DNA from 2 places in the Erwinia rhapontici genome. Region 1 is predicted to be linked to the other one. Evidence: predicted binding sites of a transcription regulator. Region 1 holds the regulator's gene; the other holds the start of a gene.
The links. The regulator PurR, encoded in region 1, represses purine synthesis genes. The targets are predictions, from matches to a motif close to CANGCAAACGTTTGCNTG.

Region 1 (5,160 bases):
AGTAAGTTATACCGTGCGCCAGCTGGAAGCCTGGCTGGCCGTGAGTCTGTTTGAGCGTCGTCATCGTGATGTGGAGTTGACGGACGCCGGACGGGTTTTCATTGAAGAAGGTCGTGCTGTTATCAAAAAAATGCTCGCCACTCGCACACGCTGTCAACAGGTGGCTAACGGCTGGCGGGGACAAATCAATATCGCGGTCGACAGAATTGTGCGCCCGGCACGCACCCGGCAGCTGGTCGTGGATTTCTACCGGCATTTTCCGGATATGGAACTGCATATCATGCCGGAAGTGTTCAACGGTGTGTGGGATGCGCTGGCTGACGGTCGCGTCGATGTTGCGATCGGTGCGACTCAGGCGATCCCGGTACGAGGACGTTTTGCTTTTCGTGATATGGGAAGTCTTAACTGGCGCTGCGTGGTGAAAACGTCACATCCTCTGCTGAGCCATGAGGGACCGTTAAGCGAGACGTTAATCCGTGAGTGGCCATCGCTGGTGCTGGAAGATACCTCACGTGCCTTGCCGAAACGCACCACGTGGACATTAGATAATCAACGACGGCTGGTGGTGCCTGACTGGGAAAGTGCGTTTGACTGCCTGCGAGCCGGGCTGTGTGTTGGGATGGTACCCGGTCATTTTGCCCAGCCCTGGCTGCAACAAGGCGTGTTAGGAGAAGTGACGCTGACGTCCCCGTTTCCCGACAGTCCCTGTTATCTCAGCTGGTCGGAACAAAGCGCCTCACCGGCGCTAAGTTGGTTACTGGACTATCTGGGGAGCACAGAAACCCTGAATGCAGAGTGGTTAAGCGAACATCCTGGCCAGTGGCAGGTGAGTGATTAACGGCGGTAGTCGCGGAAAGGACCATCGGCAACGGAACGACGCTCGATCAGTGAAGGGTGAACTTCAATGGTTTGCGGATCTTCGCGCTTGCTGGTAATACGGTCCAGCAACATATCAAAAGCGGTTTCGCCCAGACGCTCTTTTGGCTGGTGGACGGTGGTCAGTGCGGGCGTAAAGTAGCGGGCGTTGCGCACGTTATCATAACCGATCACTGAAATATCCTGCGGTACGCGTAGCCCCATTTCATCTGCTGCGCAAATCGCGCCCATGGCCATAATATCACCGCCACAGAAAATGGCCGTTGGGCGCTGCTTCTGCGACAAAATTTGCTGCATGGCGCGATAGCCAGATTCAGGTTCAAAATCGCCCTGCACCAGCCATTCATCGCGCAAAGTGATGCCCGCTTCTGCCAGTGCCTTCAGGAATCCGGCATGGCGGCCACCGCCTGTATTACGCTCAAGCTGGCCTGGGATCGCGCCGATATCGCGGTGCCCGCGTTCGATCAGGTAGCGCCCCGCCAGGTAACCACCCTCAAAAGCATTATCAAGCACGGTATCAGTGAAATCACCGCGTGATTCGCCCCAATCCATGACGACCATCGGAATATTACGGTTATCTTCCAGCATAGAAATCAACGTGTCAGGATATTCTGAACACATCACCAGCAGCCCATCGACGCGTTTTTGCGCCATCATTGACAGATAGGCCTGTTGCTTTTGCAGGTCGTTGTGCGCATTGCCCAAAATCAGCGTATAGCCTTTGGCAAAGCAGCGGTTTTCTATTGCTTCAATGATCTCTGCAAAATAGGGCGCTTCACTGGATGTTGCCAGAAGGCCAATGGTTTTGGTGTGGTTGACCTTCAGACTGCGGGCTACGGCGCTGGGGGAATAATGCAATTCTTTGATTGCAACCCATACCGCTTCGCGCGTCTCTTCGGCTACAAAGCGCGTTTTGTTAATCACGTGAGACACAGTGGTGGTTGAAACACCGGCGCGCTTTGCCACATCCTTAATTGTTGCCATGAAAATCGTACTCCTGGTGTTATCGTAACATCTTGATAACTAATTGGTTAAACGTTTGCCTGGGTACAGCCATTCCTTCCCGACCAGAATTATTTTGGGTGCTGTCTCAAAGGGTCGGGAAGGGGTAAAATCGTCCGTAGAGTGACATGCAGTGCTGACTTTTACACGTTGCCAACGGTGTTGCGCAACGGAATAAAGAATTCTAACAAGGCTGCGCACAGAAAACGAGATTTTTACGGGTAACTGTGGGAAAATCTGTTGGCTTACTAATAACAAGGTTATTGAGGAGAGAGAATGAACACTGATATGAAAATGACGGCGCTGACCGTTGTGGGTTCACTGCTGATGATTATTGCGTTTAGTTTTACGGCGGTAATGCATTAATTCTTGCACGGGAGGAGGAAACTCTTCCCGAACCCACACGCATTATCGAATCGTTTTAGGCGTCATCATACGGCGCGCACCGATGTAATGTTCCTGCCAGTAATCTTCGCTCAACGCACTGACCTGAATATCTTTACCTGTCCGTGGAGACTGAATAAATTTCCCTCCACCCAGATAGACGCCAACATGATCTGCTGTGCCACGTCCGTTAATACGGAAGAAGACCAGATCACCTTTCTCTAACTGATCGCGCTTAATCGAAGCCGCATCACGCAGATGGTACATTTCATTAGCCGTGCGTGGGATCTTGAACTTCACCAGGTCTTTATAGGCATACCACACCAGACCACTGCAGTCGAAACCGGTTTTCGGAGAGGTGCCGCCCCATTGATAAGGTTTACCGAGCTGGCCCATCAGCTTGTTCATCGCCGTCTCACGTGCTTTCTGGTAGCGAGCGCGATGCGCTTTGCTGAGTTTGAGCGGGGCGTTCAGAGCATCGTTATCATCGTCAGTGGCTTTGCTGCCTGCGCGTTGACGACCATAATGTTTTTTATCTGCTTTTTTGCTGGCCGCGAGTTTTTTACTCAGTGTTTTCTTCTCCACCTTCGCATTACGCACCGGGGCCACGCTGGTTTTTTTCTTTTCTTTCTCTTTCAGTTTTTTTGCCAGCAGAAGCCGTGCTGATTTAGAGGGTTCTTTTTTAGCGGTTTCTTTGGCTTTCTTACTGACAGGTTCTTTGACTTTTTTGGTCGAAGTGGCTTTTACCGGGCGGCGCTTACGGCGGTCATCTACACGTGCAGTATTGCTTTCGGCTTTTTGCTGTTTTGCATTAATAGGGGCATGTGGCGATGCGTGCGCCATGTTGAAGAACAGCTGAGTGAAAGCCAGTATGAAGAGCGTGATGAGTAAACGCATCGTTCCCATTAACAGTTTGTGCGCTACAAAAAAGCAGCAACGCGGTAAAAAAAGAGATTTCTGCGGTATGCAGAAGGTTAGGCCAATTCTAATCTAACTTCTTAACAAAGGGTAAGGTCTTTTTTGTTTCAATAATACAGATCAAGAAAATGATGTAATATTGAGCACAATCAGGTGGTTAACCCAGCAATAAAACCAGTGTTAGTCATAACAGGTGCAGCAGTGATGATAAGAAAATGTTATTTTGTTTCCCTGTTTTGTCTATTAGTCACATTTTTACCTCTCTCGCATGTGAAAATGTCATTTTCATCGCCAGGGCAGAATCGCTACAATAAGCAGGCTGCGCCCAGCCTACACACGATGTATCGTATTGAGGAAGATATTTATGAGTACTGTTGAAAAAATTCAACGTCAGATCTCTGAAAACCCTATTCTGTTGTACATGAAAGGGTCCCCTAAACTGCCAAGCTGCGGTTTCTCTGCTCAGGCTGTTCAGGCGTTATCTGCTTGTGGCGAGCGCTTCGCGTACGTTGATATTCTGCTGAACCCGGACATCCGTGCAGAAATGCCAAAATATGCCAACTGGCCAACGTTCCCACAGCTGTGGGTAGACGGTGAGCTGGTGGGTGGCTGCGATATCATCATCGAGATGTATCAGCGCGGCGAGCTGCAGCAGTTGATTAAAGAAACTGCGCAGAAATATCCGTCTGACGCCGCAGAGTAACGCAGGCTTATTGGCAGCATAAAAAAAACCGGGCCCTGAGAGGTCCGGTTTTTTTTCGAGTTTACAGCACGTTGCTTTATTCTTCGCTGTCGTCACTTTCTGCATCAACCGGCAGTGGCCAGCCTCCCAGACGTTTCCAGCGGTTGACCAGTTCGCAGAACAGATCGGCCGTTTGCAGGGTATCGTACAGTGCGGAGTGTGCCTGGGCGTTATCAAAAGGCATTCCAGCTGCGGTACAGGCCTTCGCCAGAACGGTTTGCCCCAGTACAAGCCCGCTGAGTGCCGCGGTGTCAAAGGTGACGAATGGGTGGAAAGGATTACGCTTCAGGCTGGCGCGTTCGGCAGCCGCATTCATGAAGTTCAGATCGAATGTGGCGTTGTGCGCCACCATAATCGCCCGGCTACAGCCGCTCTCCTTAATTCCCTTGCGCACCAGTTTGAAAATGGCATGCAACGCTTCATGTTCACTGACCGCACCGCGCAGCGGATTCTCCGGGTCGATACCGTTAAATGCCAGCGCTTCAGGTTGCAGAACTGAACCGACAAAAGGCTCTACGTGGAAATGGATCGTCTCATCTTTCTCCAGCCAGCCATCGTCATTCATCTTTAGCGTCACCGCTGCGATTTCCAGTAATGCGTTAGTTTTGGCATCAAAACCGGCGGTTTCAACATCAATAACGACTGGATAAAAACCGCGAAAACGGCTGCTAAGGGTATTCAGTTCATTCGATTCAGACATCGGCATCTCACAGGAGAAAAAAAGGCAGCGCGCATTATGGCAAATTTTGTCGGGGGATGCAGCAGGGAGGGGAAGCGGGTGCCTAAAAGGCACCCGAAATACTTAGTGGCCGAGGCCATTACCCGCTTGTTTGTTCTCGATCAGCTCAATTTTATAGCCATCCGGGTCTTCAACAAACGCGATCACGGTGGTGCCACCTTTTACCGGACCGGCTTCACGGGTCACGTTCCCGCCATCGTTGCGGATACGATCGCAGGTCGCGGCCACATCATCCACGCCCAGTGCGATATGTCCGTAAGCATTGCCCAGGTCGTATTTATCCACGCCCCAGTTGTAGGTCAGCTCAATGACAGCACCTTCGCTCTCTTCGGTGTAGCCGACAAACGCGAGGGTGTATTTATATTCGGTATTTTCACTGGTGCGCAGCAGGCGCATGCCCAGCACTTTAGTATAAAAATCAACAGAGCGTTGCAGATCGCCAACGCGCAGCATGGTGTGAAGTAAACGCATAACATCCTCTTTTATCGGCGTCATCGAT
Region 2 (5,160 bases), 630 kb from region 1:
CGGTGATCGAGGAACACGCCATCTCCCGCCAGCTCTTCCGCATCGCCACCGGTGACCAGATTAAACAGTGCGCGGCCGTTAGAGAGGCGGTCGAGCGTGGCTGCCTGACGGGCAGCCTGCGTGGGCGAGATCACGCCGGGGCGCAGTGCCACCAGGAAGCGCAGACGCTGGGTGACCGGGATCAGCGAGGCGGCAACCAGCCAGGCATCTTCACAGGAGCGGCCGGTCGGGATTAGCACTCCGCCAAATCCCAGGCGATCGGCAGCCTGCGCGATTTGTTGCAGGTAAGCATGATCCACCGGGCGTGCACCTTCGTTGGTACCCAAATATTTCCCATCACCGTGAGTGGGAAGAAACCAGAATACGGAGAGAGTCATTATGTTATTCCTCAATCAATGGGTTGACGGGCCATGCCAGATGCGGCTGGAAATATCGACTTTCACCGGCATCAGCTTGCTGGTGTAAAACAGATCGGCAGTTTGCTGCTGAGCCTTTGCTGTCTTCTCACTGACCAGGGTAATGGCGGTTGGCGGGCGATGATCGAAATAGGTTGAGATCACCGGTTTTGGCAGACCCATCGCCGTTGAAAGCAGGTCCACGCTCTGTTCACGATGGCTGCGCGTCAGGGCATCGGCCTGGCTGAAGGTGTCCAGTACCTGTTGCAGAAACACGCCATTCTTTTCGGTGAACGGGCGAGTTGCGAGGTAGAACGAGCCGGTCAGATTTAACGTGTCGCCATTTTTCAGTACGCGCACGCCGCCCTGCTGGATGGCCGCAGAGTAATAGGGATCCCAGATTGCCCAGGCGTCAACATCTCCCTGCTGGAAAGCGGCGCGGGCATCCGCAGGCGTCAGAAACGCAGGCTGAATATCATTGAAACCCAGTCCGGCCTCTTTTAATGCACGTAACAGCAGATTGTGGGAGCTTGAGCCCTTCTGGAAGGCCACTTTATGGCCCTTCAGGTCTGCCACGGTTTTCAACGGACTGTCTTCACGCACCAGAATCACTTCAGATCGTGGTTTTGGCGGTTCGGAACCGACATACAACAGATCCGCGCCAGCGGCCTGAGCGAAAATCGGCGGGATGTCGCCGGTGCTGCCAAGGTCAATGCTGTTGACGTTTAATGCTTCCAGCATCTGTGGCCCGGCAGGGAACTCTACCCATTTAATGGTGGTATGCGGGAAGCGCTTCTCCAGCAGCTGGTGGGATTTCGCCAGCACCATACTGACCGAGCCTTTCTGGTAACCAATACGGACCTGGTCGGGGGCCGGGATGGCCTCAGCAGCAATCGCCTGGCTGGCCAGCAGCCCGGTTATCAGCAGGGTGCTAAATATGCGAGCAAACAATGTCATAGACGGTCACCTTTTCAGACGGCAGCAGCCAGAGGTTGATGGCGGCGGGCAAGTGCATGCCAGAAGGTATCGATCGACTCTGCCAGCCGCTCAGCCAGAATCGGAGAGAGTTCAGGCGTCCGGTCGTAATGGCTGATCTGCGTATCGTCAGCGAATACCCCGTGCAGCACTTCCTGCGCTTTCAGTGCATTCAGAACGGGTTTCAGTGCGTAATCGACGGCCAGCAGATGGGCTACGGTGCCGCCTGTTGCCAGCGGTAACACCACTTTATGTTCCAGCGCACGTTCTGGCAGCAGGTCAAGCAGCGTTTTCAATGCCCCGGCAAACGATGCCTTATAGACAGGGGTTGCGACGATCAACCCGTCAGCCGATTCGAGGTCTTCCTTTAAGGCCAGCAGGGCGGGGGAATCGAAGCGGGCATACAATAAATCTTCGGGATTGAAGTTATGCAGATTCCACGGGATAACCTCGACGCCGCGTTTTTCCAGCGCATGCTGGCAAATGGTCAGTAGTGCGGTGGAGCGTGAAGGAAAACGGGGGCTTCCCGCCAGAGTAATAACGCGCATAACCTCTCCTTATAACCAAAAGTTATTGATAAACGAAATTCAAGAACCGATGGCTCATCCTGACAGAGCGCGTTTGGACGCTTAAATGATTTATCCGGCATATTTTTGCCAGTTTGCACATATAGCGCGGCATAACGGCCTTGATGAAGTAAAAAAACCGTCGATTCAGGCCCGCTTTTGCGCCAGGTCATTTCCCTTTACCCCATGAAACCCGGATAATACGACCCCGATTTTCCATCGGGACCTCAGGAGTGACCATGTATTACCCTTTCGTTCGTAAGGCGCTGTTTCAGCTCGATCCTGAGCGCGCGCATGACCTGACTTTGCAGCAGTTGAAGCGTATCTCCGGCACCCCGCTGATGGGTCTTATCCGTCAGTCGCTCCCTTTTAAGCCCGTAACCTGCATGGGACTGACCTTTAAGAATCCACTGGGCCTGGCCGCTGGTCTGGATAAAAACGGCGAATGCATTGATGCATTTGGTGCGATGGGGTTTGGTTCCATTGAAATTGGTACCGTGACGCCGCGCCCTCAGCCGGGCAATGATAAGCCGCGTATGTTCCGGATTGTGGCAGCGGAAGGGATCATCAACCGCATGGGCTTCAATAATATGGGCGTTGATAACCTGGTAGAGAATGTTAAAAAAGCCCATTTTGACGGTATCCTCGGCATTAATATTGGCAAGAATAAAGATACCCCGGTAGAGCAGGGTAAAGACGATTATTTAACCTGTATGGATAAGATTTATCCGTATGCCGGCTACATCGCCATCAATATCTCTTCACCTAACACCCCAGGCTTACGATCTTTACAATACGGCGAAGCGCTGGATGATTTGCTGGCGGCGATTAAAATCCGTCAAAACGATCTTCAACAGATCCATCATAAATATGTTCCTGTGGCGGTTAAGATCGCACCGGATCTTTCTGAAGAAGAATTGATCCAGGTGGCCGACAGTTTAGTGCGCCACAATATTGATGGCGTGATTGCGACCAATACCACCCTCGATCGTGAGCTGGTAAAAGGATTAAAGCACGCGGAAGAAGCGGGTGGGCTAAGTGGTCGTCCGGTACAGTTGCGCAGTACCGAAATCGTTCGCCGTCTGGCGCTGGAATTACAGGGGCGCATCCCAATTATTGGCGTTGGTGGGATTGATTCACTGGTTTCGGCGCGTGAAAAAATGACGGCGGGTGCTTCGCTGGTGCAAATATATTCTGGATTTATTTACAAAGGTCCGCCTTTGATAAAAGAAATTGTGACTCATCTCTAGGTTAATTTAGCGTTAAATATGCCAGGGGCTTTATTTTCGCTGCTGTCTCGTTTATATTTTGTGCTGTTCAGACAATATTCAAATTTTACAGAGCGAGCTGAGAGCGTTAACGAAGCCTCTGGTTTCCGGAAAGGGAATATGCTTTTCCGGCTACTTGTAACTAAGTATTAATACAGGAACCATCATGAGGATAAAACCAGACGATAACTGGCGTTGGTTTTTCGACGAAGAACATGACCGGATGATGCTCGACCTGGCGGACGGTATGTTATTTCGTTCCCGCTTTCCGCGCAAAATGTTAACGCCTGATGCTTTTGATGTTTCCGGTTTCTGTGTTGATGATGCTGCACTGTTTTTCACCTTTGACGAACGCTGCCGTGATACGCAATTGAATGCCGATCAGCGAGCTGAGCTGGTGCTGAATGCGCTGGTGGCCACGCGTTTCCTGAAACCATTGATGCCTAAAAGCTGGCATTTTGACAGCTATAATCAGGGAAACTGGCGTCCGGCTGACGGTGAACTGGTCAACGTCAAGGTCTCTGACAGCGGTGAATCGGCAAGTCTGCTGGTGGTAGAGTCTGGTGACAGCGCCGCACTGTGCCTGCTGGCGCAGGCGCAGTTAACTGTGGCTGGTCGTGGAATGGTATTGGGTGATGCGATTAAAATTATGCATGATCGCTTGCTTCCTCACGCCAGTGCAGATGGTATTCGCTTCGCACGCGCGGTGTAAGTCACCGCGCTTGCTATTAGCGCAGCACCACATCGCCCGCCGGAATACAGCTACAGCTTAATACGCTGCCGTCCTGACGTATCGCCCCTTTTTTCATCGCTTTCACTTCCCCACTGACCAGTGTGACTTTGCAACTTCCGCAGATACCTGAGCGGCAGGAATAAGGCACTTTAATGCCCTGAAGCTCCAGCTGTTCCAGCAATACCTGTTGATTGTTACCAGTAAAATGCTGGCCCTGCCAGTGGATGGTCACATCGCGGGCTGCAACGGTGGCAACCTCCAGCGTTTCTGTTACGCGTCCTGCACCGTAAGCGCGTGGCGTATGGCTGGTTAACACCTCAATTTTATCGCCCACGCGAACGACGCCGCTGCTGCGAGCCACCAGGTTAAGGCCAAAATCAATATCACCGCTTCCATCCAGCGCACTGCGAAACCCCTGTAAGGTATTCAGTGGCTCGCCGCCGGGATGTTTACGACCATATTGTGTGCTGACGGTGGTTAATACACAGCGGCTACAGGGTTTCGGCACATCGAAGATAATGTCCCCGATACGTAATGACGACCAGCTATCTTCCGCCCATGCACCCGCACCGCTAACCACCAGGTTGGGGCGAAACTGTTCCATTCTCACCCCCGCCGGACAACGTTGTTGCAGATCGTGCAAAGAGGCCTCATTGACCAGCAGAAACGGGTAACCGTCAGCAAATCCTAACGGAACCTCGTCAAAGCGTTTTACCCGGCGGGTCATCTCCGGGCCGACCCAGCGTAACTGGACCTGGCGCGGGAAAAAATCACTCAGCCATTGATTAATCGTGTCGGGGGCGATTAACGCGGTGAACTGGCTACCCCAGACTTCGGTTGGGGCAGGGGCCGTGAGGAAATCCTCAAAGCGAACGGTCGCACTGCTGCCATCCGGCGCACTCAGGTGCAGTCCGTCGACGATCAGCGCCGGGGTAAACAGCACCATTTCAGGATATTGCCGCGCGGTAATAAAGGTGCCATCGGGTTCGGTCAGCATAAAGATACGGTCGAAGGCCAGACCGCTGTTCAGCGCCTGCGCATGGGAAACCTGCATCCCTCGCATTGATTTAACCGGATGAACAAATAAACGAGACAGACTGATCATGGCGATTCTCCATTGCGCCCACCGCGGACCCTGTTATTTACAGGGTTTTTGCAGTAATAAACGCTAACTTTATGACATGACGTCATGATTAGCTATAATGCGCAGCAATTTCTGATGA

Region 2: pyrD (quinone-dependent dihydroorotate dehydrogenase) is a predicted target of PurR. The motif match lies at 2,013-2,030, and genes of this name have one in related genera.

What each region holds. Positions count from the first base shown of each region.
Region 1 is NZ_CP085627.1:2,240,649-2,245,808, forward strand. Features, by position in the region: gene punR (DNA-binding transcriptional activator PunR) at 1-838, shown strand, start outside; gene purR (HTH-type transcriptional repressor PurR) at 835-1,860, opposite strand; gene cydH (cytochrome bd-I oxidase subunit CydH) at 2,155-2,244, shown strand; gene LJN55_RS10570 (C40 family peptidase) at 2,287-3,159, opposite strand; gene LJN55_RS10575 (Grx4 family monothiol glutaredoxin) at 3,545-3,883, shown strand; gene rnt (ribonuclease T) at 3,960-4,628, opposite strand; gene gloA (lactoylglutathione lyase) at 4,725-5,132, opposite strand.
Region 2 is NZ_CP085627.1:1,613,939-1,619,098, forward strand. Features, by position in the region: gene ssuD (FMNH2-dependent alkanesulfonate monooxygenase) at 1-377, opposite strand, end outside; gene LJN55_RS07625 (sulfonate ABC transporter substrate-binding protein) at 393-1,352, opposite strand; gene ssuE (NADPH-dependent FMN reductase) at 1,367-1,918, opposite strand; gene pyrD (quinone-dependent dihydroorotate dehydrogenase) at 2,176-3,186, shown strand; gene LJN55_RS07640 (cell division protein ZapC) at 3,371-3,916, shown strand; gene LJN55_RS07645 (YcbX family protein) at 3,933-5,042, opposite strand.